Regions from separate parts of the Pantoea sp. LMR881 genome, predicted to be linked through region 2. Evidence: predicted binding sites of a transcription regulator. Region 2 holds the regulator's gene; each other region holds the start of a gene.

Region 1 (10,739 bases), 420 kb from region 2:
TGTTTTTGTTATAGGTGAAACCATTACGGGACACAGCCTGATGCGCACTGCTTTTTGAATAAGTCAGGACAATGCAACAAATGCCGGGAGATTAAGTATGGATAGAGACCGGACGATTTGCTGTGCAATTTATGATTATTTTTTTACCTTAACGATGCCGTTACGGGCAAAAACAGGTTAAGCAAATGATAATTATAAACTTTCACTGAAATGCTCTTATCTGGAATTGAACAACTCTGCTTATCGTTGCCGTAACCAGATTCTCCATCTTTTCTTCACCGTCCAACCCGACGTTGCTCCCAACCCGTCACACCCGCTTGTTCTGCCACTGAATAATAACGTCTTAGCTTTTTATCCGTGCAAAATTTGCGCCATTTGTTTACTTAACAGGCTGCAATCACCCTCCCTTTACCGCCCATCCCGCTTTAAAGCTGAATGCGGTTCATCACACCTGCCGACTTTTTCAGCATTTAACCCACGGTGACATCGCTTAACGCAGATCGCAGCGATGAGCGCAATGCTGCGTAATAGTGCGGACACGTCACAGGTTGTGCATCGTCAGTTAAGCTCAGAAATGATTTCACTGACGCTTCGGATTAATACGCCCAACAACAACGGCTTTCACGTTGTGCGCACTCCCCCGTTTGTTCTATTCTTTAGGCCATTCTTACGTAGATATCAGCCCGATTCACTGACAGGAGTTGAACGAATGGCTTCAGGACTTTCCCGCCTCTGGGCGCGCAGCGGTATCATGCTTGCTGGCGCGCTTATCGTGCTGCAACTTACCGCTTGCGGTGATAAAGAAGGCGAGCAGCGCAAAGCCTTTATTGATTTTCTGCAAAACACGGTCATGCGCAGCGGCGAGCATCTGCCCAGCCTGAGCGAAAATCAAAAGCAGAGCTTTGGCAATTTCGCCAGCGACTACGCCATCATTTATGGTTTTTCTCAGCAGGCGAATAAAGCTGTGGAACAAGGGATGCGCCCGGTAGTGGATGAGCTGTCAGCGATCCGCGTGCCGCAGGACTATCTTTCCCGCCGTGATTCGCTGCGTCAGGCCAACGGTGCGTTAGTCATCGTTACCCAGCAAATTGAGAGCGCCAAAATGCAGGCTGACAGCAGCAAGGCCGCACTTAAACAACCGGACGATCTCAAGAAAGTTTACGACACCGTTTATGACAAAGTGGTGACAAAACCTGCCAACCTGCTTATTCCTTTACTGCCTAAATTACAGGCGTTAAGCCAAAGCGCAGTGCAAACCGGTGATTTCCTGCAAACCCAGGGCACGCGCGTCAGCTTCAATGACGGCGGTGTGCAGTTCCCGACTCAGGATCAGGCATCGCAGTACAACACTTTGATGAGCAACCTGTCAGCTAATACGCAGGCCCTAACGCAGGCACAAAATGCCGTTCAGGGCGGCTTACAGTAATCATGCCAGCAATGAGCCTCGCCCGAGGCTCATTTTTCCCGCAACCGTTGTTAACGCCCCGCAGCTTAAAGTATGAACGGGCTAAACGCTCGATTTCTCGCCTTTCGTTACTCTCTTTCAGATTTATACGCATGAAAACAGCCCACGATTAAAGTGCGATCTGGCGCATTTTTAAACGAAAATTCTTTGTGATCTAAATCACATAAATGAAACAAAGAGACCATCATTATCTGTGATTACAATCACAAAACTGGCCCGGTTACGCTTATAAATTCACCAACGTACTTTTATTACAGCTTAATTTTGTGATCTACATCACTTAAACAACCCCAGCCCCCACCTTAAGTGCGTGATCTGCATCACACTTATTCCAGACGCTACGCAGCGTCATATTCGCGTGATAGAGTCCGCGTGCATACAGTAATACCAGCGGTTTCCCGCCGCGGTGGTTAAACAAAAACAAACGCGCTCTCCTATTGCAGCGCGTCTCAATAAGGGGTGGGTTTATGTCCTCATCAGTGAAGGTCAAAGTACAAAGCTTTGGTCGCTTTCTGAGTAATATGGTGATGCCAAACATTGGGGCGTTTATCGCCTGGGGTATCATCACAGCGTTGTTCATTCCAACCGGCTGGATCCCAAATGAAACCTTGGCCAAGCTGGTAGGTCCGATGATCACCTATCTGCTGCCGCTGTTGATCGGTTTTACCGGCGGACGTCTGGTAGGTGGTGACCGCGGTGGCGTGGTCGGTGCGATCACCACTATGGGCGTGATTGTCGGTGCCGATATGCCAATGTTCCTTGGCTCAATGATTGCCGGTCCGCTTGGCGGCTGGGCGATCAAGTCCTTTGACCGTGCCATTGACGGCAAGATCAAAAGCGGCTTTGAAATGCTGGTCAACAACTTCTCTGCCGGTATTATCGGTATGTTGTTGGCGCTGCTGGCCTTTATGGCTATCGGTCCGCTGGTTGAAGGGCTGTCGCATATTCTCGCTGCGGGTGTAAACCTGATGGTGCAGAATAACCTGCTGCCGCTGACCTCAATCTTTGTTGAACCTGCAAAAATTCTGTTTCTTAACAACGCCATTAACCACGGCATTTTCTCGCCGCTGGGTATCCAGCAGGCCAGCGAAGCCGGTAAATCAATCTTCTTCCTGATTGAGGCCAACCCAGGCCCTGGTATGGGCGTGCTGATGGCCTATATGTTCTTTGGTCGTGGAAGTGCAAAACAGTCTGCGGGCGGTGCGGCAATCATCCACTTCCTCGGCGGCATCCATGAAATCTACTTCCCTTACGTATTGATGGCACCGCGTCTGCTGCTGGCGGTTATCCTTGGCGGTATGACGGGCGTATTCACACTGACACTGCTGAACGGCGGCCTGGTTTCTCCAGCCTCACCGGGTTCGATCCTTGCGGTGCTGGCGATGACGCCAAAAGGGGCTTACTTCGCGAACATCATGGCTATCGTCGCGGCTTTTGCCGTCTCCTTTGTGGTATCAGCCATCTTGCTGAAAACCAGCAAAGTGAAAGATGAAGATGACATTGAAGCGGCCACGAAGCGCATGCAGGATATGAAGGCGCAGTCTAAAGGCCAAAGCGTAGCTGGTGCGCCTGTCGCCAGTGATGCGATGAGCGTTGAACTGAACCATGTGCGCAAAATCATCGTTGCCTGTGATGCCGGAATGGGATCAAGTGCGATGGGTGCTGGCGTGTTGCGTAAAAAAGTTCAGGATGCGGGTTTGAGCAACGTGTCGGTAACCAATACTGCTATCAATAATCTGCCGGGTGATGTGGATCTGGTTATCACGCACCGCGACCTGACTGAACGTGCAATACGTCAGGCTCCGCATGCTCAGCATATTTCATTGAACAATTTCCTCGACAGCGCCCTGTACAGCACGCTGACTGAACGCCTGGTTGCGGCAAACCGCAGCGAATCGAACCGTGAAATAGTCCAGAAAACGTTAGGCGACAGCTATGACGATGGCAACACAAACCTGTTTAAACTGGGTTCAGACAACGTGTTCCTCGGTCAGAGCGCAACCACCAAAGAGCAGGCAATTCGCTTTGCCGGTGAGCAATTGGTGAAAGGGGGTTACGTCGAGCCGGAATACGTAGAAGCGATGCTGGAACGTGAAAAGTTAACGCCAACCTACCTCGGCGAATCCATTGCTGTGCCACACGGCACTGTTGAAGCGAAAGATCGCGTGCTGAAAACGGGTGTGGTTTTCTGCCAGTATCCGGCTGGCGTGCTGTTTGGCGAAGAAGAAGATGACGTTGCCCGTCTGGTGATTGGTATTGCTGCACGCAATAACGAGCACATCCAGGTCATCACCAGCCTGACCAATGCGCTGGACGATGACCGCGTGATTGAAAAGCTGGCCAACACCACCAGCGTGCAGGAAGTGTTGGATCTGCTGTCAGGCAGCCCGGCAACCGCGTAATTCAGATAAATCATTTCCCTGGGGCGGGTAAGCCCGTCCTGAAATCCGGGGCGGGCATGCTCGCCCCATCGTCTTTGAAATGGGTCAAAATTATGAAAGCGTTACATTTTGGAGCAGGAAACATCGGTCGTGGTTTCATTGGCAAACTGTTAGCAGATGCAGGCATCGAACTGGTGTTTGCTGATGTTAATCAGGCGGTGCTGGATGCGCTGAACGCACGTCATGAATATCCCGTTCATGTTGTCGGCGAGCAGGCGAAGGTTGACGTTGTAACAGGCGTGAGCGCGGTAAACAGTACCAGCGAAGAGATTATTACGCTGGTTGCTGAGGTTGATCTTGTTACTACTGCGGTGGGGCCACAAATTCTTGAGCGCATTGCGGGTAGCCTCGCCAGAGGCCTGGCCAAACGCAGCGACAGCGGTAATGCCCGCCCGTTGAACATTATCGCCTGCGAAAACATGGTGCGTGGCACCAGTCAGTTAAAGCAGCATGTTCTGAAAGCTCTGCCGGAGCAGTATCACGCCTGGCTGGAACAGCATGTCGGCTTTGTTGATTCGGCTGTTGACCGTATTGTACCGCCGTCTGAAGCAGGCAGTAATGATCCGCTTGAAGTGACGGTGGAAACCTTCAGCGAATGGATTGTTGATAAGACTCAGTTCAAAGGCGAATTGCCGACGATTGCAGGTATGGAACTGACTGACAACCTGATGGCCTTTGTGGAGCGCAAGCTTTTTACCCTGAATACGGGCCACGCGATTACGGCCTATCTTGGTCAGTTAGCGGGTCATCAGACTATTCGTGATGCCATTCTGGATGACAAAATCCGTGCGGTAGTGAAAGGCGCGATGGAAGAGAGTGGCGCTGTATTGATCAAACGCTATGGTTTTGAAGCCGATAAGCATGCAGCATACATTGAAAAAATTCTGGGCCGTTTCGAAAACCCCTATTTGAAAGATGATGTAGAGCGCGTAGGTCGTCAGCCGCTGCGTAAACTGAGCGCAGGTGATCGCCTGATCAAGCCGACACTCGGCACGCTGGAGTACCAACTACCGCACACGCATCTGGTACAGGGGATTGCTGCCGCGATGCACTACCGCAGCGATCAGGACCCACAGGCACAAGAGTTAGCCACGCTGTTACAGGAGAAAGGCCCGCAGGCTGCGCTGGCGCAGGTTTCTGGCCTTGACGCTAATAGCGAAGTAGTGGCTTCGGTGGTGAGCGCATATAACGCTATGGCATAATGCGCGTATGTTAGCTTTGCTCATCGGGTGCAGTGCAGTTGCACCCGATAGCGGTATCAAACCCATGCAGGCAATAATGGAAGAGAAGCAAGCTTTTGAAAACCGGGTGCTTGAGCGCCTGAACGCCGGTCGCTCGGTGAGAAGCTTTCTGATCGCCGCCGTCGAGCTATTGGCCGAAGCGGTCAACTTGCTGGTTTTACAGGTGTTTCGCAAGGATGATTACGCCGTTAAATACGCCGTCGAACCGCTATTGCTTGGCAATGGGCCGCTGGGCGAATTACCGGTGCGGCTGAAATTGATCTACGGCCTGGGTGTGATCAATCGTCATGAGTATGAAGATTGCGAATTGCTGCTTGCGCTACGCGAGGAGCTGAATCATGACGAGGGTGATTACCGCTTCACGGATGATGAAATTCTCGGCCCGTTTGGCGAGCTGCATTGCGTCACTGCATGGCCACCACGACCCGATTTTCATCCTGACGATGCAGAGCTGCGTGCTATGCAGCAGCTACGTTATCTGCAAATGGTGCGATCTACCATGGTGTTATCACTGACTGAATTGATTTCCCGCATTAGTCTTAAGCAAGCATTTAAAAAGCCCGTTAGCTGAATCTTATCTGCTTTATCCCCCTAACCTCACCGAGAACATGCGCCAGTTTTGGTGTATCCTTTGCCTGTTTTCCTTAACGAGTTGTTGTCATGAAAGAGCCAGAAAAGAACGAAATCAAACGCCTCAGCGATCAGCTGGATGCCCTGAACCGTAAAGAGCCGCAGTTGCTGGAATCGGGTGATGCAGAAAAGCTGGGTGCGCTGTTAAAAGAGAAAGAAACCCTGGTTACTGAGATCGAGCGTTTACGTAATCAACGCGTCGAAAAGTTGAGCGTTGAAGCGCAAAAGCTGCAAAAACTGCCTTTTAGCCGTGAAATCACCAAAAAGAGCAGGCGAACCTGGGCGCGCTAAAGAAAAGCGTGCGCGGTCTGGTTGTGGTGCATCCAATGACCGCGCTGGGACGTGAAATGGGCCTCAAAGTCATGACCGGTTTCGCTAAAAACGCATTCTGAGATAACGGTCAGGCTGCGGCCTGATCGACATTGCGTTGTCCGGCGGCAGCATAAACCTGCTCCGCCAGGCTGGCTAACAGCTCATAACGACGACGATACTCAGCGCGTTTTTTACTGGCAATCTCTTCCAGCGATTTACGTGGCAGGCTTAACGGCAACTGAAATACGCCATCTGCACGCTCTTCACCGCTTAACGACAGCCAGAACTCACTGTAGCTGGCAAAAAAGTGTTCGCTTTTGCTATGACGATAACGCAGGCTGCGGAAAACATGGGTGTTATCACCTACTGCCGCTATTTTCTGCGCCCGACACTCTCCGGCCAAAATAAAAACCACTTCCATTAAAAGACGTTTCGGAAACAGGCCGTGCGCAGCTTTGGTCGCTTCACGGATAACGTCGTTGGTTATGTTTTTACGCGGTCCCTGCAAACCACCAATTAACAACGTGCGCTGGTTATCCTCATTAATCAGTGAAAATGAGAGTGAGGCAATAATGTCCTGCTGATAGCGCAGCACTAATGTCACTTCGCCTTCACGATCATAATGTCCGGGGCTGGCCGTAATAAAAAATGCCTCGCCATTTTTGCCCTGTAAATGAGCCAGCACATTATCGCCGTGGCTTTGCAGAAGCTGACGCAACTGCGGATCCTGCAGCTGATTGATGGTTTGATAGTGATCGAGAATAGCCTGTGCACGCGCTGCCACGCTGAGGCCCGCGCGCAGATAAGGGCGATGAGGTCTGGCTGGCAGCAAGCCCTGGCTGTTCATCAACTGCGTTATTTGCGGCAGTTGTGAAAGCTGGTGTAAATAGCGCGCGGTGGTGACAGGCGATATTAAGGTTCTTAACAAGAACTTTAATCGGAAGCGTTTACTTAGCCACAATTTATCTGGAATATATTTCCCGCTAATTAACGGCAAAAACAGTGAAACAGACGAATCAGTGTTCGTCTCCTGAGCAGTGATAATTGACATGTTAGCGTCATACTCTGAAGTGGGAATGGCGCTCAGGGTAAAACCACGAATATCAACGGCAGGTTAACGTTAAAAAGCCAGGCGGAGAAAATCAGGATTGGTTTACTTTTGATTTAGCAATCGAGGCTGGAAAACAGATCATGATAAACACGAAAAACCGGCGGAATCGCTTCCACCGGTTTGTCACTTATTTACTTAGCTGAAGCGAAACGTGCTGCTGCTTCGTCCCAGTTTACAACGTTCCAGAATGCTTTGATGTAGTCAGGACGTTTGTTCTGATACTTCAGATAATAAGCGTGTTCCCACACATCCAGGCCCAGAACTGGATAGCCTGATGCGCCAGAAATTGCTTCACCCATCAGCGGGTTGTCCTGGTTTGCGGTAGAAACCACAGCCAGTTTATCGCCCTTCTTAACCAGCCACGCCCAGCCAGAACCAAAGCGGGTTGCAGCCGCTTTCTCAAACTCTTCCTGGAATTTTTCAACGCTACCGAAATCTTTTTCGATGGCTGCTTTCAGGTCGCCCTGTAAAGTCGTACCGGTTTTCAGGCCTTTCCAGAACAGGCTGTGGTTAGCGTGACCACCTGCGTTGTTACGCAGTGGGCCTTTTTATCTGCTGGCAGCTGATCCAGTTTAGTGATCAGTTCATCAACTGGCAGATCGGCAAATTCAGTTCCTTCCAGCGCCGCATTGGCGTTGTTGACGTAGGTCTGGTGGTGTTTAGTGTGATGGATTTCCATCGTCTGCTTGTCAAAATGCGGTTCCAGTGCGTCGTATGCGTAAGGCAGGGATGGCAGTGAATAACTCATGTTCTTCCTCTCCATTTAATGTTTGAGCAGCACTTGTTTTGAGCGTGCCGCGTAAGCAGTCGAATCATTATAGTTAAATTCATGATCCGTAAAAGAGTAATCAATGCCCCATTAAACATAAGGGTTTGAGCAAGCGAGCAAAAGCAACCCGTTGTTTTTACGGCCTGGCCTTCACCGGCAGCACTATTGCCGCCGGACCCACTGTTATTTACCCAGCTCGCGCAGCGATTTATCCAGCGCCCCCACTAACCAGTCGATATCGCTTTCCTGGAACGCTAACGGTGGACGCAGTTTCAGAACGTTGCCATAAGGCCCGGCGACTGAGGTCAGCACACGATGTTCGCGCAGCTTTTCAATCAGATTTAATGCCAGCACTTTGTCTGGCGTTTTACTGGCGCGATCTTCTACCAGTTCAAAACCGATAAATAATCCGGCACCGCGCACATCGCCAACGCAGTCGAAACGATCCATCAGTTTGCTCAGCTCAGCCTGCAATTTGGCACCGACAACACGGCTGTGCGCTTGTAACTTCTCTTCTCTGATGACTTTCAACACCGCCTGTGCTGCGGCCATCGCCACCGGATTGCCACCAAACGTATTGAAGTAAGGAATGTCGTCACTGAACGCGGCCAGCACATCACTTTTGGCTAGCAGGCCAGACACCGGAATGCCATTTCCCATGGGTTTGCCAGTTGTGATCACGTCAGGCACGATGTCATGACGACCAAATCCCCAGAACGCATCACCGGTGCGCCCAAAACCAGGCTGCACTTCATCAGCAATAAAAATACCGCCGTTGGCGTGAACCACATCCACCGCCTTTTGCAAAAAACCGCGTGGATTGGGCAAGACGCCATCAGAAGAGAAAATCGAATCAGCAAGAAAGCCCGCAAATTTAATGCCGTGCGCTTTCATATCGTCGATTTGCTGTTGAATTTCTTTGGCAAACCATTCACCCAGGTCCGGTGCGTCAACGCGATACGCATCCGGTGGCATAACTAAACGTGTGGTTGGAGCCAGCGGCTGCCCACTGCCCAGCGCCGGTGATGCGCCTGATGTCAGTTCACTGGTGCCGTGGTAGGCCTCTTTCGTCACGATGATGCCTGTACCGCCACTAAAAGCGCGCGCGACGCGGATGGCCAGATCGTTAGCTTCCGATCCGGTACACATATACATGGCGCGATCAATTTCGTCGGGCGTGGTCGCCAGCAATTCTTCGGTGTAATCCAGAATATTTTCATGCAGATAACGGGTGTGGGTATTCAACATTTTCATCTGCTGAGTAACCGCATCAATTACCGCCGGGTGGCAATGACCAATACTCGCCACGTTGTTATAAACATCAAGGTACTTATCACCTGCCGCATCCCAGAGATATTGCCCTTCGCCGCGCACCAGATGTACCGGCTTGCGGTAGAACAGGCGATAGGATTCGCCAAGCACTTTACTGCGTTTGTCAGTCAGCTTGCGCGTATCAGCATCAAGCGCGTCAGCATGTTCTGCACGAAAACTATTGGTATCCATGATGGTGGAGCGCGTGGCCATGATAACTCCCGTTGCGAATGTAGGTGATGCAGCGAATAGTCACATCATGCCTGCTCTTTTTAAAAATGCAACCAAATACACAAATACAACTAAATACACATGACGCCTTCGCCCTGCTCAGGTAAGCTTAGGCACTTGTTCATGTTGTCTCAGGGAATTTGCCATGCTGCAGGAAACGCGCCTTCACCGTATCCGTGCTTTACTGACTACGCTCAGTCAGGTTAGCACCGAACGCATCATCAAAGAGCTCGGTATATCGCGTGAAACTGCACGTCGCGACATCATTGAAATGGAAGCATTAGGGCTGGCGCGCCGTGTGCATGGGGGACTGGTGGCGATCGACACCCCGCCTGAACCGCCGCTGATCGTCCGTCGCGCTGCGCAGGCCAAAGAAAAGCGCGCCATTGCCTTAGCCGCCGCGCAATTGTTACAGCCAGGCCAAACGCTTTTTCTTGATGCTGGCAGCACCACCACCGTGCTGGCGGAAATCCTGCGCACCATGTCCGGCTTGACGATTCTGACGAACAGTTTGCAGGCGGCACTGGCGCTGAGCGCAGGTGAAGAGCATGAAACGCTGAATAATCAGGTTATTTTATTAGGCGGTACTATGGGCGCAGGCGCGCAACACACGCGGGGTGAAATAACCGTTGGGGAAATTTATCGCTACCGCGCCGACGTGGCCCTGCTTTCGCCCGTGGGCATTGATGCAAAAAGCGGTGCCACCAGCTTTCATCCCCATGAAGCCGCCATCGCCCGTGCCATGGTGCAGCAGTCGAATCAATGTTTTTTACTGGCCGATCACAGCAAAATGGGCGTTGTCAGCCGCACGGTTTACGCATCATCGTCCGAAATTAGTTTGCTTATTACCGATAATGGCGGTGGCAAAACTGTGGCGCTGGCTGCGCTGCAACAGGCTTTGCCACAGGTCATGGTGGTTTAATTTAAAACATAGCGGTAAGCGAATGTATTTACGCTGTTTGCTTTTTCCGCACGTTTAAATAAGCGGAAATGGCAAAGTCGCTTTTTTTCATTAAGACACTATCCGCCATCGCCACCCGCAAAGCTAAACCGGATATAACGGCTCTCACCGGCATAGCGGCTTACTGTTTCGAAGCTCAAACATAGCCGCGTACTTTTCCCACAGCCATTTGAGCCAGTCACTCTCTGGATCCCAGTCTTTCTGTGTCACGCAGTTCACTCTTTATCGGCGGAAAAACAACCTACCTCTATTCAAATACGCCGCTAT
Region 2 (10,739 bases):
TTAAAAGTAAAATCATCGCTTTCCACAACGCTTTTCATGGCCGCACGCTGTTTACGGTCTCGGTCGGCGGACAGCCAAAATATTCCGATGGCTTTGGTCCGAAGCCAGCGGACATCGTACATGTTCCCTTTAACGATCTTGATGCCGTCAAAGCGGTGATTGACGATCATACCTGCGCCATTGTGGTTGAGCCGATTCAGGGCGAAGGTGGCGTGATGCCCGCAACGCAGGAATTTATGCAAGGCCTGCGCGAGCTTTGCGATCAGCATCAGGCGCTGCTGGTGCTGGATGAAGTGCAAAGCGGTATGGGACGCAGTGGTAAACTGTTCGCTTATGAACATTATGGCGTGACACCAGACATTTTGACTTCAGCCAAAGCCCTGGGCGGCGGCTTCCCGGTGAGCGCAATGCTGACCACTCAGGACATTGCTTCAACGATGACACCTGGCGTACACGGCACCACCTATGGCGGCAATCCGCTGGCCTGTGCCATTGCGGAAACTGCGCTGGATATCATCAACACGCCTGAAGTGCTGGAAGGCGTTGAAACCCGTCGTCAGCAATATGTGGAAGCGTTAAAAGCCATTGATGCGAAGTATGATCTGTTCGCCGATATTCGTGGTAAAGGCTTACTGATTGGTGCTGCGCTGAAGCCACAGCATGCAGGTAAAGCACGTGACATCCTCAACGCCGCAGCGGCGGAAGGGGTAATGATTTTAGTCGCTGGCACGGATGTGATCCGTTTTGCGCCTTCTCTGGTGATTGAGCCAGGCGATATCGAGGAAGGCATGGCAAGATTTGCTGCCGCAATAGATGCCGTGCTGAAGGCATAAATTCATTCCGCCATTTATTTTCTCTGACGGGTTATCTCTTGTAACCCGTCAAGAAACCCCTGCAAAACCCCACCTGTTGATTCTTTCGCCGTAGCATTACCCGAATTTCTCCCGGTTATTATCTCTGTTAAGTATTGGGCTTTGACACAGCGGTAGCGGATTTTTCAATTGATAAAACTTATAAAAATATTAACTTTATAAATAGTGTTTAAATGCTAGTGCTAATAAAAGGCGTGCCTCTTTTCTGTTTGTGGTATTGGTCACGGAATATCAAAAACAGATAAAGGTTATTTTGCTTTTTAAACTGTTAATTTTTTGCAAGACTATTCTTTATTTGCTCAGTTTTTAATTTTATCCTCATTGAAATAATTTTGGAAAATGCATAAATTTTATTTGCAAGGTCACTGTTATTTATTGTTATCGATGTGCGTAATAGTTTAGCTTAATGCAAGGCATGCTTTATCACTACCCTACTAATAATTAAGGGTTATATTGTAAGTAAAATCTCATTATCTTTAGAAGAAGGTTTACATGATATGTAAACCGATGGAAATGTCTCTTTTGAAGAGTTCTAATCTTTGCGTGATGAAGCGGATAGAAGCTGGGATCGCGTTCGCGGTGAGATGGGTTCAAACCGGACGCTTGAATCATTTCAAAAATCAATGGACATTGCAATGCATCTGCTATTTTTAAGCATTGAAAAGGTGCGGGATCAGGAAGTAACCGATCCTGGCGAAGCGATGGTTAAAGATGCCGTGTTCGCGCAAACTGAATATCTCAAAGCCGGTGCAGATTTAACATTAAAGATGGTGGCAGTAGGCGATAATACGCCATAATGTTAATTCGAATCAACCTGGATTTAATAATGTTGTAATTCTTCATAGAATAAATCCATTTTTCAATTTTTGTTATTTAAAAGAGTGCGTTTTTTTAAATACGCTCTCATTCACTCTTTAAATTATTCTTTTCTTAGTTTTTTCACCAGCCAGCGGCCATGCTGTGGTCGCTGGTTCCACGCCAGAGACGAAATCGTGTGCATCACGCTCAGGTGTCCCAGAATGCGTTTTACATGTTGCTCAACGATAGTGATCGGCCCTTCATTAAGATTCTCGGGTCCTTCCAGTATATTCGTTTGCGAACCGGGACCATCATATTCCAGCCGTTGCTGACAGCGTTGCAGCGCAATCTCACATGACTGCAAATATTGTTGCGCCAGCGAGGCGGTTAACATGGTGTGCTCGCGTGCCAGAATTGTCATTGCGTTAATATGTTCGACAATAAACTGACTGTGCGTGACCCACATACGCATATCTTTTAAATATTGTGCATTAAAAGCCGGTTCCTGCATCGCCTGGTTAAGTGAGTTAAACAATGCGTTATGGGCCTGATTCACCGTTACGCGCTGATAGGCCAACTTTTCTGGCGACTGTTCAGGGCCAAGTAACATACGCAACGCTTCCTGATAGGTTTCCAGCGCATCATGTGCGTTCTGCCTCAGTAATCCGCTTTGCCACTGCGGCCACAGCCACACCATGCCACCAAAAGCAATCAGACAGCCCATTAGCGTGTCCATCAGGCGGGGCAGCAAAAACTCTGCGCCGTTCAGTGACAAGAGTTGCAGACAGTAAACCGCCGTCACGGTGAAACCGACCATTGACCAGCCGTAAAATTTGCGTGTAAACGCATAGCTGATAAAGGTAATCGCCAGCATGATCAGCAATATGAGCGATTCAGGCACCGCGAAACGCAGTGTGGCGGCGGCGATCACCAGACCGGCAAAAGGTGCCTGCGGCCCGGTGCTGAATACGTACTCGCGTTGCGCTATACCCATTTTGACTGACGAACATAATGGTCATCAGGATCCAGTAAGGTTTAGGAATATTGAAAAACATAGCCAGCGCGCTGCCAAACATCAGCATCACTGCAAAGCGCCCGGCAGTGCGTAGCGCGGCGGATTTTAGTGAGAGATAGCTGCGTAAAGCGGGGATCAGGGGCAGGCGGCGTTGGCGATCGGCCATCAGGTCGCGTTGATACAGCGGCTTGTGCGTACGCAGCACCCGCGCAATGCGGTTAAAATGATAAAGACAGAAATTGCCGACCGGGTTGTCTGGATGCTGACGCGCAATCTTTTCCAGCGCGCCGAGCTGTTTGTCCATTGAAAAGCGATCGGGCAGTTGGTGATACAAAATGTCATCAGCCAGCACGCGTAACCGCGCGGAAATCGTACTGGCGTTCCAGCGAATCACCGCTTCAGCATGGCTTTGCTCCACCAGCTTTTGCACCTCTTCCGGCTGATGCAGGCTGACAGAAATGTGTTCCTGTAAATCCAGCGCCATCTGAAAAGCGCGTTTCAGCCGCTTATGGCTTTCGTCGCCATTCGCTGACAGCATATGCATCTGCTGATAGCAGGTGTTAATCATATCGATCACTTTCTGCTGGCGCGCCAGCAAAGGAGGCAACGCTTTTTCAGGATCGGTAAGCTGGGTTAACAGGGTATATTTTGCATCGCAATAATCTGCCAGCTCGCGGTAAATCAGGCTCAGGCTTTCGCGCATCGGCTGCTCTTTCCACAGCCTGAACCAAAACCAGTTGAATACGCCGTACCACAGCGTACCGCCGATATAGAGCAGTGGCGGCACCCAAATCGGCATATGTCCCATCAAACTCAGAGTAAAAATTGCAGCAATAAGCGCACCCGGCAACAGGCGCCCATGCAGTGGACTGATTTCACCTGTCACACCGAGCAGCAGCGGCATAGCGAACAGAATGGCTGGCAACGGAATGCCCTGCAGCGTCAGCCACTGGATAAGAAAACTGCCGAGTGCGAACAAACTGCCGCCGACAATCAGGCGTTTGAAGAAGCGTTTATGCGGTGTATCCAGACCGGCAATGTTACAACAGGCGGGAACTAACGAGAACAGCAGGCCATTTTGCAGATCGTTAAACAGCCAGCCGAGCGTGACAGGCAGGCACAGCACCAGCGTCTGCCGCAGAGCATAATTGACTTCGGGGTGATAGATGATTCGACGCCACATAGGACAGCAACAATAACGGCGTGATGTTGCCATCACGCCGGAGTGACAGAAATTAGCGGGTGCCGTAAACGACGATGGTTTTGCCGTGTGCGGAGATCAGGTTCTGGTCTTCCAGCATCTTCAAAATACGGCCCACGGTTTCACGTGAGCAACCAACGATCTGGCCAATTTCCTGACGAGTAATTTTAATTTGCATGCCGTCGGGATGCGTCATGGCGTCTGGCTGTTTGGCCAGGTTAAGCAACGTCTGTGCAATGCGGCCAGTAACATCGAGAAATGCAAGGTTACCTACTTTTTCTGACGTTACCTGCAGGCGACGCGCCATTTGCGACGACAGTCGCATCAAAATATCCGGGTTAACCTGGATCAACTGGCGGAATTTCTTGTAAGAAATTTCTGCCACTTCGCACGCGGTTTTAGCACGTACCCAGGCACTGCGTTCCTGACCCTCTTCAAACAGGCCAAGCTCGCCGATAAAATCCCCCTGATTCAGATACGAAAGAATCATCTCTTTGCCTTCTTCATCTTTGATCAGAACCGCGACGGATCCTTTCACGATGTAATAAAGCGTTTCAGCTTTTTCACCTTGGTGAATCAGCGTACTTTTGGAGGGATACTTGTGAATATGGCAATGGGACAAAAACCATTCGAGTGTAGGGTCTGTTTGCGGTTTGCCGAGAACCATTCGCTATTATCCTCTGTTGTAATCGTGCCCAAAATACAGGGGGCAGTTTTCCCTGTCAGGCGATGAAAGCTTCAAGCGTTTTTCCATTCAGGAAATTATTCGGGCTGCATTCGGCGCAGTGCGCATAATTCTTCCCGGCTTCGCCATCGAGTGACGAAAAATATTTTCAGCTCTTTTTGTAGCACAGCTTTTGCCGACTGTCTTCTGTTGTCTCGCTTCAGCAAAGGGCGGATTTCTCTGGATTGCTGTTTATCAGGTGAAAGCGTACTCTGGCGGCAAAACCCCCTATTCTGGAGAAAAAAACATGCAGGCAAGAGTGAAATGGGTGGAAGGTCTGACGTTTCTCGGTGAGTCATCGTCTGGTCATCAGGTATTAATGGACGGTAATTCTGGTGATAAAGCACCAAGTCCGATGGAAATGGTATTGATGGCAGCGGGCGGTTGCAGCGCGATAGATGTGGTATCCATTTTACAAAAAGGGCGTAACGATGTGCGCGACTGCGAGGTAAAGCTTAAGTCAGAACGCCGTGAAGAAGCCCCGCGTATCTTCACGCATATCAATCTGCACTTTATTGTCAGCGGCAAAGATCTGTCGGACAAAGCGGTCGCGCGTGCGGTTGATCTTTCGGCTGATAAGTATTGCTCGGTGGCAATTATGTTGGGCAAAGGCGTGGAAATTACCCACAGCTACGAAGTCGTTGCTACCGCATAACGCCACTCATATTTGTCACAACGTTGCCGTAACAGGTTCAGAAATCGCTGTGAGCTTAAGGTGAGCGGCGATTTTTTTGGCCAGATCACGCCATAATGCGCTTCCGGGATCGCTGACAGATTGAGAATAGTCACTTCACTGCCGAAAGATCGGGCCATCGGCTGCGCCACTACCGCCAGAAAATCAGCTTCCAGCACCAGCCTCAATCCGCAGACTACCGAGTCAGTACGCAACGGTGGCGTTGTCAGGGACGGATAAAAATCCGCCATGTATTCAGAGAGTAACGGATAATATCCCATCTCCGTTTCTGGAATTATCCAACGCTGATCGCGCAGCTGATCAAAACTGCGGACGTGCTGACAGGCATGATCGCGACGCGCAATAACACAGAATGGCACGTTAAACAGCGGTTCGACATGCAGTGCTTCCAGCGGCAAATGAGAACTGAGCGAGCCAATGGCAAAATCTAATATGCCTTCGCGTAAAGGGGTCAGCAGCGTTGAAAGTTGCGCTTCTTTAATCGTAAAGCGCGTGCCGGGATAGTGCTTCTCGTAGCTTTTAATTGCGCCAGGTAAAACGGTAAACGCTAATAAAGAGGAGAGGCCAAATGCAACGGAACCTTGTGAAGAGTGATTGATAACATCAATTTCATCTGTGGCGCGCCGCAATTCTTCGAGAATAAGCTGCGTACGTGAAGCCAATACTTTTCCACTTTCTGTCAACATCACACCTTGTGCACTGCGAATAAATAGCGTGGTGTTTAACGTCTGCTCCAGTTCTTTCAAGGCCCGGCTGATGGCTGGCTGGGACTGATGAAGTGCCCGTGCTGCCGAGCGAATGCTTCCCTGTCGAATAACAGCCTGAAAAACGCGTAACTGTTGCAGCTTGGGCAAATAGGCCATCGCTGTGTCTCCCTGATGCCTTATCGCTATCACTGATAGCAAAATACCATCTTATCTTGGGCCGCTGATTATTTAATGATACGGGAACGTTATAAGTCACTGAATGTTATGTGATTGTGAGAGGTATCACATCTTTTTCCTTTACTTTATCATTCCCAGAGCAACGAGGTTGCGATGACGACACGATCCCGTCCCATGATGATTGCCATGCTTTTTACCGGGTATGTCCTGGTCTATATCGATAAAACGGTAATGGGGTTTGCGTTATTACCCATCGAAAAAGAGTTTGGGCTGAGCACCACCCAGCTTGGTTATATCACCGGTATTTTCTTTCTCGCCTATTCGCTGTTTCAAATCCCGGCAGGTTGGCTTAACGATCGCTTTGGTTACCGGGCGATGACATTTCTTTCGCTTTGTCTGCTGGGGCTGTTTGCTATCTGCTTTGGCCTGATGGGATTCAGCCTGGGACTCCTCATCGTTTTCCGCTTTTTATCAGGCGTAGGGCATTCTGGTTATCCCTGCTCTTGCGCCAAAGCGGTAACCGAAAACTTCGCCGTTGAACAGCGAACTTTTGCACAGTCGATACTGCTCTCATCATCCGGTCTGGCAATGACAGTCGGGCCAGTGATCACCGTCGCGGTGTTGAACATGGCGGGCTGGCGTCACGCCTTTATCGGGCTTGGCCTGCTGGTGATTGTGGTCGCAGCCCTGATCCTGCTGATCTTACCGCGTCAACATTCATCAGCTTCGCAACAGCGCGCCGCCATGCCGTGGTCAGAGATAATCAAAAACCCGCTGGTTATCATGCTGTTTATTGCCATTTTTTGTATCAACATTCCGACCTATGGCTTACTGGCATGGTTGCCCAAGTTTTTGGTTCAGCAGCGGGAGATTCCGGTACATATCTCCGGTTTGATTGTAGGAGCGGGAGGGTTAGGCATCTGGATCTCCTCACTGACCACCGGCTGGCTGGTTGGACGCTATATGCAGGGCCATGAGCATCGGGTGATCAGCCTGAGTGCGTTGCTCAGTGCCGCAGGGATTTGGCTGGTTTACGTCAGTGAAAACGCCTGGGTAATCGGTTTATCGCTGTTTTTTGCCGATATCTTCCTGATGGCGGCTTTCGTTACTGTTTTTACCTTGCCAATGAAGCGGCTGCCGCAGCAGGTGATGGGCGCCACTATTGGTTTAGTGAATACCGGCGGGACGCTAGGCGGTTTTGTTGCGCCGATTGTGATGGGCTATTTACTGGCGTTAACAGGAGATTACAGCGCCGTGTTTCTGTTTCTGGCTGGCGCAATGCTGCTTGCTGGTCTGGTTATTCTGCCAGCCGCCGCTTATCGCGTACAGCCGCAGGCTCACTAACTCAGGGCACTTATTATGCGAGAAAATTTAACGGCGTTACTCGATAAGATTGCGCCACAGGTCATTGCCTGGCGTCGACATCTGCACGCTAATCCAGAACTCTCTTTCCATGAACAACGCACAGCCGACTATATTGCACAGCAGCTCGCGGCAATTAAAGGGCTAAGCATTTCCCGGCCCACGCCCAATAGTGTGGTAGCGGACCTTACCGGCGCTATGCCTGGCCCCTGTTATGCGCTGCGTGCAGATATTGACGCTTTGCCGATTGAGGAGCTTAACGATGAACCGTTCCGCTCGACAAATCCTGGTGTTATGCACGCCTGTGGTCATGATGCACATAGCGCAATGCTGCTGGGCGCAGCCTGGGTACTTAGCCACGTTCAGCCACAGCTCAAAGGATCTGTGCGCTTTATTTTTCAACATGCTGAAGAAGTGCCACCCGGGGTGCACTCGACTTAATCGAGAAGGGTGTTTTGAATGATGTGGCAATGATTTTTGGTCTGCATGTGTTTCCTAATATACCGACCCACTCAATTGGCTTCGCTGAAGGCGTGTTTAGTGCCTCCAGTGATAACTTTGATATTGTACTGGAGGGTAAAGGCGGACATGGCTCGATGCCGCATTTGAGCTGCGATCCAGTGGTGCTGGGAGCCGAAGTCGTATTGAAACTGCAACAGATCGTTTCACGTCGCCTCGATCCGCTTGATAAAGCCGTTCTGACAGTCGCTTCGTTTCGGGCTGAAGGTGGTTACAACGTGATCCCTGATAGCGTTGAGTTAGCAGGCACCTTGCGAACCCACAGCGCAAAAGTGCGTGAGCAGGTGCCTGTGCTGATAAAAGAGATGCTCGACGGACTGACAATGGCACAGGGTGCGCGCTACACGCTAAAGTGGACGAAAGGCTACGCCATCGGCTTTAACCATCCTGATGCGTGTCGCATCGCTGAACGGACCGTGACTGTCGCGATGGGCGAAAATACGCTGCAAAAATTTCCCAATCCCATGTTTGGAAGTGAAGATTTCTCTTCTTATCAGGAAAAAGTACCGGGATGTTTTCTGTTTATTGGCAGCGGCAATCCTGAGAAAGGGACAACCTGGAGCGTACATAATCCTCGCTTCAAACTTGACGAAGAGGCGTTACAGGTTGGTGTAAAAACACATATAAGCCTTATTGAGCAGCTGCTGCTTTAGACTCTTCAGGACGACAGGGAGGTCGTCCTGAAAAAAGGTTATTCAATGCGTTTCCCTTCCATGAGTCGTTTCACCAGCGGCCCCATAATTAACTCCATCGCCAGTCCCATTTTGCCCCCGGCACCACTAACGTATTGATATGGGATATAAACGAGCCTTGTAGCATGGCGAGCAGATAGGGGAAATCAATATCTTCCAGTGCCTGGAAATGAATCACCACGAAGCTTTCATCCAGTGACGGGATGGAGCGTGCCGCGAAGGGATTAGAGGTATCAACGGTCGGTACACGCTGGAAGTTAATATGCGTACGCGAAAACTGTGGCGTAATAAAATTGATGTAGTCTTCCATTGAGCGCACCACGGAATCCATCACCGCCTCGCGTGAATGACCACGTTCGCTGGTGTCACGTACCAGTTTCTGAATCCATTCAAGATTAACAATCGGGACGACCCCCACCAGCAAATCGACGTTCTCAGCCACATTGTGTTGGGCCGTCATTACTCCGCCGTGCAGCCCCTCGTAAAAGAGGATATCGGTATTGGCTGCCAGCGGCTGCCAGGGCGTAAATGTTCCCGGCACCTGATTCCACGGCACGGCTTCATCATAAGTATGGAGATACTTGCGCGACTGACCCTGGCCGCTTTTGCCATATTCGATAAATGTTTGTTCCAGCAGCCCGAAATCGTTCGCCTCCGGGCCAAAATAGCTGACATGTCGTCCAAGATCGCGCGCTTTGCGAATGGCCATATCCATTTCCGGGCGCGTGAAGCGGTGAAAGCTGTCGCCTTCAAGCTCCGCAGCATGCAAATTCAGCTGTTGGAAAATTTTACGAAATGCAAGGCTGGTGGTGGTTGTTCCTGCACCACTGGAGCCGGTCACTGCAATAATTGGATGCCGTGCAGACATAGAAAAGCTCCCTGAGAGATCGGGCGAAGCGCATTGTTAGCACGAATTTTCATCCAACGCATCAACCGCGAAATTCGCTGCGCGGCAAAATGTTGATCGTTTCATGCAGCTCAGACCACACGATCACCACCTCGCCACGTTCAAGCTGACGGCGTACATCAGCCACTTTCTCTGTCAGGCTGCGCTCTTGCTCGCCGTAATCTGTGCCTTCGCGCAGGACAAAAGTTTCGATGAGATTTTCCAGCGTTTCAGGTGAAATTTGTTGCCAGGGAATAATCACGATTTAGCTATCCAAAAAGGTGAAAGCCATTGCGGTACGCGCTGTTCCAGCCACAGCTGAGGTTGCCTCAGCGTACCGCCTACAAAGCCAACATGTCCGCCATGTTGCGTCAGTTGATAAGTAATAGTGGCAGATAATTGTTCCTCACGCGGGATCACCTCATCGCTCATAAACGGATCGTCTTTAGCGTGGATAATGAGCAGCGGCTTACGCACCTTGTGAAGCAAGGGCAGGGCGCTGGCGCGGCGATAGTAGTCACCCGCATCAGCAAAGCCGTGTGCCTGAGCGGTAATGGCATCATCAAAATCGCGCAGGCGGCGTAATGCTTTCAGTTGGGTCAAATCAACAGGCAAGGTTTCTGGCCACGCGTGCAACTTCCGTGCAGCATTTTTCTTTAGCTGGGCCAGCAAATAGTATTGATAGAAACGTGAAAAGCCGTGCTCCAGCCGCATGCTACAGGGTTCCAGCATCAGGGGTGCCGATACGATAACTCCGGCATCGACTAAAGCAGCATTTCCTTGCCTGCCGAGCAAACATCCCAACATATTGCCGCCTAATGAAAATCCGACAGCGGCTGTAGGCACCTCACCCCAGCGCGTTTGCAGCCACTGCAGGAAAAAGCTGGCATCGTCTGTTTCGCCAGAATGATAAATACGATTCAGGCGATTGGGCTCGCCGCTGCATCCGCGAAAGTGCATGACAACGGCCAGCCAGCCGCGCGCCTGACAAGCCAGCATCAGGCCATGTACATAAGGGCTGTAAAAATTGCCCTCTAAACCATGAAACAGCACCACGCGCGGTTTATGTTGCGCTTGTTGCGGGTCTTCGCT
Region 3 (10,739 bases), 380 kb from region 2:
GCATTTCGCCCGCTTTTAATGGCAACAGCACGGCGCAGCGAGAGGTGAGAGCGTGCCAGCCGCCATCTGGCGCTAGCGTTTGCAATTGCTGAGTGCTGCTTACCGAGACGCATGCATTACCTGCGGGCGTGCTCAACTGTTGCCGGGGAATAAAGCAACCCTGACGCAACAAATGCTGTTGTAACTGACTAATCTGTTCCGGTTGTGCCAGTTGCGCCGGCGTTAACCGCTGTTGCTGACACAGCGCGGCCGCACGGCCCACGGCTTCACCCAGCACGCCACAAGTGCACATTGCGCGTGCGCTGCCAGAGGCAACGTGCGTGGCAGAAATTAATCTTCCGGTTAGTAATAAATTATTCAGTGACTGGCTATACAGCGCCCGGAAAGGAATGGTGTAAGTGCCTTTGCTGTGAAACTGACGGCAGCCATTATGTTTACTGTAAACGCCAGCGGCGGGATGCAGGTCAATCGACCAGCCGCCATACGCTACGGCGTCGTAGTGATCGCGCTGCTCAATAATATCCTGCTGGCACAGCATGGTTTCCCCGATAAAGCGGCGACTTTCACGCTTGCCGGGAATCAAACCTACCCACTCAATCGTCAGGTTTTCAGCATCAGGAAATTCACCCGAATTTTTGATGTAATCCCAGACGCCCCAGACGATTTTCCACAACTCCCACTTGATGGTTTCACTTTGATGCACCGTATCCAGTCGGCCATCCCATTCGAGCCACCACAGATCGCAACCGTTCAGATCAGAAGTGAGGCGGCTGAAGCGGGGAATTTCCCGGATATCTTTCAGCGCAAAGCCGGGCGGTGTAAATCGCACAGGGTTTGCCGTGCGTCTGGTGTAGAAATAGATTGAATGACAAGGCTTATGGTCTGCATTTTCAGCGGGTGCCATTTTTTCGCCAAACTCTTCAATGCCTTCTGCCCCTGAGCGATGCGCCGCACCTGCCAGATAGCCGAGTACGCCATCACCGCTGGCATCAATGAATTGCGCGGCAGAGACGTGATACCAGCTCTGGTTGTTAGCGTTAAACGCACTGACGGCGCGGATATCCTTGCCTGCCTTTTCCAGCTCAAGAATGGCGGTGTTAAGCAGTAGCGTTAAGCCGGGCTGCGCCTGCACCATATCAAGTAACACCACGTCGAACAGCACGGGATTACCCTCTTTATTACGGTACAGGTTCTCCTCCATGATTTCGCCCATGATGCCGCCTTCACGCGCCCAGCGATTGTTGTTTGCCTGGTGGGATGTTGCACCGTTCGCCCACAGCCGAACCTCGCTGGAGGCACTGCCTCCCAGCACCGGACGATCCTGAATAAGAATGACCTGCAGGCCATCGCGCGCCGCAGCCAGTGCGGCACAGACACCGGCTAAACCGCCGCCTGCAACGAGTAAATCAGCCTTTAAAGCGTGAACAGGAAAGCTACGGGCCGGTTCAGCCTGAAAAGTTTGCATCATTTGATTCCTTTAAAACTACAGATAAGATGTTGGATTCTTTCGCCAGTGAGCTCGCTATGTCTTCTCAACCCAACCAAAGCCTTATTGATGGTATTCGCTGTTTGCAGTACCTGGTTTCCAGCGGTAAAGCGATTGGCTGCCGTGAACTGGCGCGCCAGATGGGAATGAACAGTACGCGCGTCAATCGCCTGCTGATGACGATGGCGGCTGTGGGACTCACAATGCAGGATGAGCAGCGGCGCTATCTGCCGGGCCCCGGCATTCATGCATTGGCGGCCCAGGCGATTCGCGGCTCGTCGCTGTTTGCTCAGGCGTTGCCACAGCTGGAAGCGCACGCGCCCAGCGACATTGTGGTCGCGCTGGGCGTATTGTGGGAGGATCAGGTGATCTATATCTGGCACTCCGAACCGGGTGAGCGCGCCACGACCAGCCAGGCCTTGTCGGGGTATCGTATGCTGCCTGCGTGGCAGTCGGTGATTGGTGTGGCGCTGTTGGCGGCGGAAAGTGATGAGGCGCTGAAAATACGTTTTAGCCCGGAACAGTGGCAGCAGATGGCACCGCTGCTGACTGAGCAGCGTGCGCAAAACTTTTTGATCTGGCGGCATGATGATGGTGAGGTGGCGATGGCACAAACTCTCGACAACAACCGTGCCGCGCTGGCATTTGCCAGGGTTATGCAGCCAGATGAAACTCAGCTGGCGCAGCGCAAGCGTGCGTTGCAGGCGCTGGCCCAGCGCATAGCTACCTTTTCGGATTAGCATTGCTGATACAGCCCACAATAAACAGATAGTTACAGCCCCTCGCAGCCAGCACAGCAGTAAACGCCCGTGCTGGTGCAAAACTCTTGCTATCAATCAGGGCGCCAGGCGCAATCGGCATCACGATGCGTGAGCGCGCGCCCGTGAAACTGATGATGTCACTCGCCAGCTTACGGCTTTCCGGCAGTGCATCGCCTGCCCGCAGATAAGTTAACTCAGCTTTTGCTGTCATCGTCGTCGCCCCGACAGAGGGGGTCGATCCCTGTCATTAATAATGATGTTAAAGAAATGCAGCCCTGGCACAGTAAACCAGGCTGGTTCCGCGCGTGCATAAACTGCAGCTTGCACGCGAGGGTGTTCTGCCATAGGATACTCTACAGCAAGGTTTGTTTCTTTAATAGAAACATTAACGCAGGAATATGGCGAATCCTGATGCCTTAAAATGTGATCGCTTTGGCGTTAAAACCTGCATGACGGCGAACTTTTGCCATAATGACCACTCAAAGCATGGCGCATCGCTATGCGTGTTGGGCTTCGTCACGTTGGAAGCGATTGAACTGATAACTTCAAGGAGGACTTTCTTGAAACTGAAAGCATTGGCTCTGGCCGCAATGATGAGCGCCGGGGCGTTGCCCGTGAGCGTACAAGCTGATGAGTTACCTAACGGACCGCATGTCGTCACTTCGGGTAAAGCATCGGTTGATGCCCGCCCGGATATTGCGACCTTATCAATTGTGGTAAACGTTTCGTCAAAAGACGCGGCTGATGCAAAGAAGCAGGCTGACGATCGTGTGGCGCAATATTTTGATTTCTTGCAGAAAAATGGCATTGAAAAGAAAGATATTGATGCTGCTAACCTCAGCACCCAACCGCAGTACGATTACACTAAAGAGGGTAAATCGATCCTGAAGGGCTATCGCGCTGTACGCGAAGTTCAGGTAACGCTGCGTCAACTCGATAAGCTGAATGATCTACTGGACGGCGCGCTAAAATCTGGCCTGAATGAGATCCGCAATGTTGAGCTGGGCGTAACCAATCCAGACAGCTACAAAGAGCAGGCACGTAAAGCGGCAATCAAAAATGCGACTCAGCAAGCCGCAGAGTTAGCGGAAGGATTTAATGCGAAGCTGGGTTCCATTTACAGCATTCGTTATCAGGTCGCTAATTACCAACCGATGCCAATGGCGCGTATGTATAAAGCAGCAGCTGCACCAGCTGATACCTCCGCGCAGGAGACGTACGATCAGCAAAGCATCAACTTTGATGACCAGGTTGATGTGGTATTTGAAATCAAACCAAACACGCCATAAGCAAACATCGGGGCGATTAACGCCCCGATTCATTTCTTTACGCGGCAGCGCCGTCCTGACGTAACACGCGATGTCCATGCGCAATCAGCGCATCGGTTACCCGACGCATTAAGCGGCTTTCAGGTGCAAAGCGGTGCCAGTACAACATGCGACGCTGATACAGGCCGGGCGTTAAGTCGATTAACTCACCGCTCGCCAGCTCGCGCTCAATTTGCAGATGCGGAATCATACAGCAGGTCGAACCCTGACGTGCCATCTGCACAAAAGCTTCTGATGAGTTCACGATGTGACAGGGCACGCTGCCTGGCGACAAATCAAAGTTCTGCTGCAAAAGGCCTGGTGCATATCATCCAGATGATCGAATGCAACGGCAGGTGCTTTCAGCAGAGCCGAGCGCGTCACGCCATTCGGAAAAAAGCGGTCAGCAAAATCACGCGAGGCCACAAACAGATAATCGAGTGCGCCGAGTTGATCAACCAGACAACTTGGCAACGGCTGCGGCTGGATACTGACCGCACCGACTACTTCGCCGCGACGCAGGCGTTCCTGAGTGCGGGTTTCATCTTCAACCTGCAGGTTGAGCCGCACGGGAGAATCTGCCAGTACCTCTTTCAGCGCCGGTAACAGCCAGGTTGCCAGACTGTCGGCGTTGACCGCCAGCGACAGCAGCAATGGCGTTGTGCCGCTGTTTTCATCGCCGAGCCACTCTTCTTCCAGTAGCTCAACCTGATGCAGCAGCGCCAGCAGTTTTTGGCCTTGCTCTGTCGGGCGCGGCGGCACAGTACGCACCAGCAGCGGCTGACCGAACAGGTTCTCTAACTGCTTGATGCGCTGCGAAACCGCAGACTGAGTAATACATAACTTTTGCGCGGCGCGCTCAAAGCCGCGTTCACGAATCACAGCATCCAGCGCCTGAAGCGTTCGATAATCCGGGCGTTTCATTATTGTTCTCTCTCCTTCAGGTGGACATTACTATGCCACAAAAGTGTCACATGTGACCGCTGTCTGATTTTTTTGTGGGCTGGCTTCCAAAGCGATTAATCCAACTCACTCACCCGAGCATTTTCAGCAAGCCTTGTTTTATACTACGCCCACTTCGTTGTCGCACAGGTTTTAAACATATCATGACCCAGGATGAACTGAAAAAAGCAGTAGGTTGGGCTGCGCTTGACTACGTGCAGCCAGGCACGGTTGTTGGTGTAGGTACCGGATCAACTGCTGCGCATTTTATCGATGCGCTTGCTACCGTAAAGCATCAGATTGAAGGTGCGGTATCAAGCTCAGAAGCCTCAACCCAAAAGCTTAAAAGCCTGGGGATTGAGGTGTTTGATCTCAACGAAATCGACAGGCTGTCGATCTACGTTGATGGTGCCGATGAGATCAACCCGCAAATGCAGATGATCAAAGGCGGAGGCGCGGCGCTCACACGTGAAAAGATTGTCGCTGCGGTCGCTGACAAATTTATCTGTATTGCCGACGGGTCAAAAGAAGTCGATGTGCTGGGCAACTTTCCGCTGCCTGTTGAAGTGATTCCCATGGCGCGTAGTTTTGTGGCGCGTGAACTGGTGAAAATCGGTGGGCTGCCTGAATATCGCCAGAACGTTGTCACCGATAACGGCAATATTATCCTTGATGTCCATAATCTGAAAATTCTTGACCCCATCGCGCTGGAAAAAACCATCAATGCGCTACCAGGCGTCGTAACGGTCGGCTTGTTTGCCGCACGCGGCGCGGATATTGCGCTGATTGGTGGACCAGACGGCGTTAAAACCATCAAAAAATGATCTGTCTGGCGCAGTAATTGCGCCAGAAATTTCAGGCCACGAAACATCTTTTCTTGCGAAGGCGAAATTTAGTGACTTATGTCACATAAGCGTCATCGACAGCGGGTTCGTTCTCCCTTCGTCGCCGGGATCCCGATTTTGTACGGCAATGTGCTACTGCTGAACGCTGCCGTGCTGGCAGAGAGGCAATCGTTTGTATTGCCGGATGCGTAAATTTTGATATTTTGACAGAAGGTTGGCTTATGGCAGCCCTCGTTGAATTCTGAATAGGATCGGGAAATGGCAAAGGTATCACTGGATAAAGACAAAATTAAGTTCCTGCTGGTGGAAGGTGTCCATCAGAGCGCGCTGGATAACCTGCGTGCGGCAGGTTACACCAACATCGAATTCCACAAAGGTGCGCTGGATTCTGAGGCATTAAAAGCCTCTATCCGTGATGCGCACTTCATCGGTATCCGTTCCCGCTCCCAACTGACCGAAGACATCTTTGCAGCAGCTGAAAAACTGGTGGCTGTAGGCTGTTTCTGCATCGGGACTAACCAGGTTGATCTGGACGCTGCGGCAAAACGGGGCATTCCTGTATTTAACGCGCCTTTCTCTAACACCCGCTCTGTCGCTGAACTGGTGATCGGTGAAATGCTGCTGATGCTGCGCGGCATCCCGGAAGCCAATGCCAAAGCGCATCGCGGCATCTGGAATAAGAATGCCAAAGGCTCTTTTGAAGCGCGTGGTAAAAAACTCGGTATTATTGGCTATGGCCACATTGGTATGCAGTTAGGTGTGCTGGCTGAAAGCCTGGGTATGCACGTTTTCTTTTACGACATCGAAAACAAGCTGCCGTTGGGTAACGCAAATCAGGTACGCAGCCTCAATGAACTGCTGAACATGAGCGACGTGGTGAGTTTGCACGTACCGGAAACCGCCTCAACGCAGGATATGATGGGCGCTGAACAGTTTGCTCAAATGAAACCAGGTGCACTTCTGATTAACGCCTCGCGCGGTACCGTGGTTGATATTCCAGCCCTGTGTGACGCACTGGCAAGTAAGCACGTGGGTGGCGCAGCGATTGACGTATTCCCGGTTGAACCTGCAACTAACAGCGATCCGTTTATCTCTCCGCTGAGCGAATTTGACAACGTGATCCTTACGCCGCACATCGGGGGTTCCACGGAAGAAGCACAAGAGAACATCGGTATCGAAGTGGCCGGTAAGCTGGCGAAGTATTCAGATAATGGCTCTACGCTGTCTGCGGTTAATTTCCCGGAAGTGTCGCTGCCAATGCACGGTGCCAGCGCCAGTCGTTTGCTGCACATCCATGAAAACCGCCCTGGTGTGCTTACCGCTATTAACCAGATTTTTACCGAGCAGGGCATTAACATCGCCGCTCAGTACCTGCAAACTTCACCGTTTATGGGCTATGTGGTTATTGATATTGATGCCGAGAAAGAACTGGCAGACAAAGCATTGCAGTTGATGAAAGCTATTCCGGGCACCATTCGTGCCCGTCTGCTGTACTGATCCGTAAAAGGCAAAGTCACAGCCCAATGAGGCGCCATCTGGCGCCTCTTTTAATCCCACTGCCAGAGCTTTGACGGTGTCAGCACCGCAGGCAAAGGCACATCCCACTTCGCCACCGGCAGGTCATCAACCCGTTGGCAATCATGCGCTAAGCCAACCGGCAAAAAGCCGTGCTGTTTCCAGTTTTGCAGTGTGCGATCGTAAAAGCCGCCGCCCATGCCTAAGCGTTGCCCGTGGCGATCAAAGGCCACCATCGGCACCATCATCACATCAATCTGGTCGAGCGTGATCAACTGGCGAATATCCAGTGGCGGTTCAGGAATATTGAGCTTATTGGGTGTGAGCGTGGTTTCAGGCGTATAGCGCAGAAACAATAAATGGCCGGGTGAAAAAGGGTGCAAAACGGGCAGGCAGACCTGTTTTTTTTGCTGCCAGAGCCTGGCGATCAGCGGACGAGTGTTGATTTCACCATCGACAGATAAAAACAGGGCAACATTTTTTGCTTCAGTGATGGGGGCGAAATTGATGGCATGTTCTGCCAGCAGATCGGCAGCTTGTTCTTGCTGTTCAGCCGTTAATGCGCGGCGAAGATGACGCACATGCTGCCGGATATCCTGCCGTTGCAAGAAAGAGGGTTCTGACATGGGTTCCCCGCAGGATAAGTCACTAAAAGTGAACTATATCACGCAATGGGGAAAAAAGAGGGACTGCTAAAGAGGAGATCTCCGAGATGCCGCCGTAGGCTGTAACCCTTGAACCCTTGGTTCAAGGTGAACATGCCGTCGCAACCATCAGGCTTCTCGGACGAACCGAGCGTGCTCACAGGTTACGGAGCGTCACATTCTGTTTTTTTGAAATATCGGCTCAGGGGACTGGCCCACATGCAAACATCTCAGAGAAAATTTACCTCACCGTTGCTCTAGTATAGCAACCATGAAGTTTTATTCGAACTTCGCATCCTGGCGATCGGTTATGCGACCTTGCTCAACTAATGCCTGTTCAATTGTCTGCTGCAACATTCTGATGCGTTGTTCCATATTAGCAGCATAATCGCGCGTTTTCACCTTCTCTTGTGCCAACTCATGGCAGACATTTAACGCGGCGATAAACACCAGTTGTTCTGTATTTGTGACTCTAGTGCGAACTTTTAAATCTTGCAACCGTTGATTGAGATCTTCAGCCGCCGCGTTCAACGCATCTTGCTGTTCAGGCGGACAATTCACTCTCAACGAACGACCAAAAATTTGTAAATCTACCGGTTGTGCAGACATGCCACCTTCCTGACTGATTACTTCGCCCGCAACTCCCTTAGCGGTCAATGGCTTGGGAGGCGGGCAACTATATAGACCCGCGAAATAAGTTACAACCCCTTTTCTGGAAACCTTGAGGCAGCTAGTGGTAGCATAACACGAACTTATTCTGCCAACGACGATGAAAACTTATGTCCTTACAGAACGCAACCCCCGATTACAACGCGCTGGCGGCGGCGCTCTCTCAGCAGGGCGTAGGCATGACGCCAGCAGAAATGCACGGATTGATCAGCGGCATTCTCTGTGGCGGGAATCAGGACCCAAGCTGGAAGACCCTGGTTCACGACCTGACTAACGAAGGCATGGCTTTCTCGCAAAGCCTGTCGCTGCCGCTGCAGTCACTGCATGAAAACATTGCTAACACGCTGGAAGATGAGGGTTTTCTTTTCCAGCTAATGTTACCAACCGATGATGACATTACCGTTTTCGATCGCGCCGATGCGCTGGCGGGCTGGGTCAATCATTTCCTGCTCGGCCTGGGCGTCACACAGCCTAAACTCGATAAAGTCACTGGCGAAACCGGCGAAGCAATCGATGATTTACGCACCATCGGACAGCTCGGCTACGATGAAGATGAAGATCAGGATGAACTGGAACAGTCGCTGGAAGAGGTGATTGAATACGTTCGCGTGGCGGCGCTGCTGTGCCACGACACCTTTAATCGCCCACAGCCCACCGCGCCTGAAGTGCAAAAACCCACGCTACACTAATCCAGATATTGCAGGGGCACCGACGTGCTCATCTTAACAGGGAGTGCAGACATGATTTCACTGGAAACTTTTCAGCAGCGTCGCCAGGCGCTGTTAGCAAAGATGGTTTCGGGCAGCGCAGCATTAATCTTTGCCGCACCGGAAGTCACACGCAGCAATGACAGCGAATACCCCTTTCGTCAGAACAGCGACTTTTGGTATTTCACCGGCTTTAATGAGCCACAGGCGCTGTTGGTGCTGATCAAGAGTGATGAAACCCATAATCACAGCGTGTTGTTTAATCGCGTACGTGATCTGACCGCTGAAATCTGGTTTGGCCGTCGTCTGGGGCAAGAGGCAGCCCCGGCGAAACTGGGGGTGGATCGCGCGCTACCCTGGGATGATCTTGGCGACCAACTGCATTCACTGCTGAACGGACTGGATGTGGTATATCACGCGCAAGGCATGTATGCCGAGAGCGATGCACTGGTTTTTAACGCGCTTGAAAAATTGCGGCGCGGCTTTCGTCAAAATCTCAGCGCACCGGCAACCCTTACCGACTGGCGGCCGTGGGTGCATGAGATGCGCCTGTTCAAAGAGCCGGAAGAGATTGAGATTCTGCGCCGCGCAGGCAAAATCAGCGCGCTGGCGCATATCCGCGCCATGGAAAAGTGCCGTCCGGGCCTGTTTGAATATCACCTGGAAGGCGAAATTCATCACGAATTTAATCGACACGGCGCGCGCTTTCCTGCTTACAACACCATCGTTGGTTCAGGTGATAACGCCTGCATTTTACATTACACCGAAAACGAGTGTGAGATGCGCGACGGCGATCTGGTGCTGATTGATGCTGGCTGCGAATTTCATGGTTACGCGGGCGATATCACGCGCACCTTTCCAGTGAATGGTAAATTCAGCGAGCCACAGCGTGCTGTATACGACATCGTGCTGGCCTCGTTGTACAAAGCACTTTCCCTTTTCAGGCCGGGCGTAAGTATTCACGACGTGAATGAAGACGTGGTACGCATCATGGTAAGCGGCCTGGTTGAACTCGGCGTGATGCAGGGCGAAGTCGATGCATTAATCACTGAGAATGCACATCGTCAGTTTTTCATGCATGGCCTGAGCCACTGGCTGGGACTGGATGTTCATGATGTAGGTCATTACGGCACTCCGAGCCGCGATCGCATTCTTGAACCCGGCATGGTGTTAACCATCGAGCCGGGACTTTATATTGCACCCGACGCCGACGTACCTGCGGAATATCGCGGCATCGGTATCCGCATTGAAGACAATATTGTGATCACAGAAACCGGCAACGACAATCTTACCGACAGCGTGGTTAAAGACGCTGACGCGATTGAAGCACTCATGGCGGCGGCAAAAGAGCTATGAGTATTATCATTGCCGGTGGCGGCATGACCGGTGCTACCCTGGCGCTGGCAATCTCACATCTGACGCAGGGCCAGCTGCCGGTCACGCTAATTGAAAGCAGTGAACCCGCCAGCCGCGCGCATCCAGGTTACGATGGCCGCGCGATTGCGCTTGCGGCAGGCACCTGCCAGCAGCTGGCAGATATCAATCTTTGGCATCAGCTGGAAAGCAGCGCAACGCCGATTACCCATATTCACGTCTCCGATCGCGGGCATGCGGGCTTTGTTTCAATGTCGGCAGAAGAGTATGCGATTCCGGCGCTGGGCCAGGTAGTTGAGTTATATGATGTCGGCCAGCGGCTGTTTGCGGCATTAAAAAAAGCACCCGGTGTGACGTTGCGCTGTCCGGCGCGGGTTGTGCAGGCAACGCGCACGCAAGCGCGTGTGCAGGTCACGCTGGATAACAACGAGCAACTGGAAGGCGCGCTGTTAGTTGCCGCTGATGGGTCGCGTTCGGCATTAGCCGCAT

What was found. The regulator CRP, encoded in region 2, controls carbon source genes, mostly activating them, when cyclic AMP is high. The targets are predictions, from matches to a motif close to ATGTGANNNNNNTCACAT.
Region 1: the regulator CRP is predicted to act here: its motif matches at 1,730-1,747, upstream of O3W44_RS12185 (PTS mannitol transporter subunit IICBA).
Region 3: the regulator CRP is predicted to act here: its motif matches at 5,390-5,407, upstream of serA (phosphoglycerate dehydrogenase).

Annotation. Positions count from the first base shown of each region.
Region 1 is NZ_JAPVOK010000002.1:2,210,292-2,221,030, forward strand. It holds gene O3W44_RS12180 (DUF3053 domain-containing protein) at 710-1,426, shown strand; gene O3W44_RS12185 (PTS mannitol transporter subunit IICBA) at 1,933-3,867, shown strand; gene mtlD (mannitol-1-phosphate 5-dehydrogenase) at 3,960-5,108, shown strand; gene mtlR (mannitol operon repressor MtlR) at 5,116-5,718, shown strand; partial or broken gene O3W44_RS12200 (YibL family ribosome-associated protein) at 5,808-6,169, shown strand; gene O3W44_RS12205 (VirK/YbjX family protein) at 6,178-7,140, opposite strand; partial or broken gene sodA (superoxide dismutase [Mn]) at 7,332-7,948, opposite strand; gene O3W44_RS12215 (aspartate aminotransferase family protein) at 8,153-9,493, opposite strand; gene O3W44_RS12220 (DeoR/GlpR family DNA-binding transcription regulator) at 9,657-10,433, shown strand.
Region 2 is NZ_JAPVOK010000002.1:2,626,052-2,636,790, forward strand. It holds gene argD (bifunctional acetylornithine/succinyldiaminopimelate transaminase) at 1-833, shown strand, start outside; gene O3W44_RS14115 (hypothetical protein) at 1,412-1,669, shown strand; partial or broken gene O3W44_RS14120 (YccS/YhfK family putative transporter) at 1,792-3,868, opposite strand; gene crp (cAMP-activated global transcriptional regulator CRP) at 3,921-4,553, opposite strand; gene O3W44_RS14130 (OsmC family protein) at 4,858-5,265, shown strand; gene O3W44_RS14135 (LysR substrate-binding domain-containing protein) at 5,241-6,167, opposite strand; gene O3W44_RS14140 (MFS transporter) at 6,342-7,532, shown strand; gene O3W44_RS14145 (amidohydrolase) at 7,548-7,991, shown strand; gene O3W44_RS14150 (M20 metallopeptidase family protein) at 8,015-8,722, shown strand; partial or broken gene O3W44_RS14155 (phosphoribulokinase) at 8,761-9,629, opposite strand; gene O3W44_RS14160 (YheU family protein) at 9,691-9,909, opposite strand; gene O3W44_RS14165 (hydrolase) at 9,906-10,739, opposite strand, start outside.
Region 3 is NZ_JAPVOK010000002.1:3,001,329-3,012,067, forward strand. It holds gene O3W44_RS15955 (FAD-dependent oxidoreductase) at 1-1,465, opposite strand, end outside; gene O3W44_RS15960 (IclR family transcriptional regulator domain-containing protein) at 1,525-2,226, shown strand; gene O3W44_RS15965 (hypothetical protein) at 2,210-2,458, opposite strand; gene O3W44_RS15970 (oxidative stress defense protein) at 2,808-3,536, shown strand; partial or broken gene O3W44_RS15975 (LysR family transcriptional regulator ArgP) at 3,574-4,478, opposite strand; gene rpiA (ribose-5-phosphate isomerase RpiA) at 4,661-5,320, shown strand; gene serA (phosphoglycerate dehydrogenase) at 5,600-6,838, shown strand; gene O3W44_RS15990 (5-formyltetrahydrofolate cyclo-ligase) at 6,889-7,482, opposite strand; RNA gene ssrS (6S RNA) at 7,557-7,740, opposite strand; gene zapA (cell division protein ZapA) at 7,780-8,109, opposite strand; gene O3W44_RS16005 (YecA/YgfB family protein) at 8,280-8,858, shown strand; gene pepP (Xaa-Pro aminopeptidase) at 8,910-10,232, shown strand; gene ubiH (2-octaprenyl-6-methoxyphenyl hydroxylase) at 10,229-10,739, shown strand, end outside.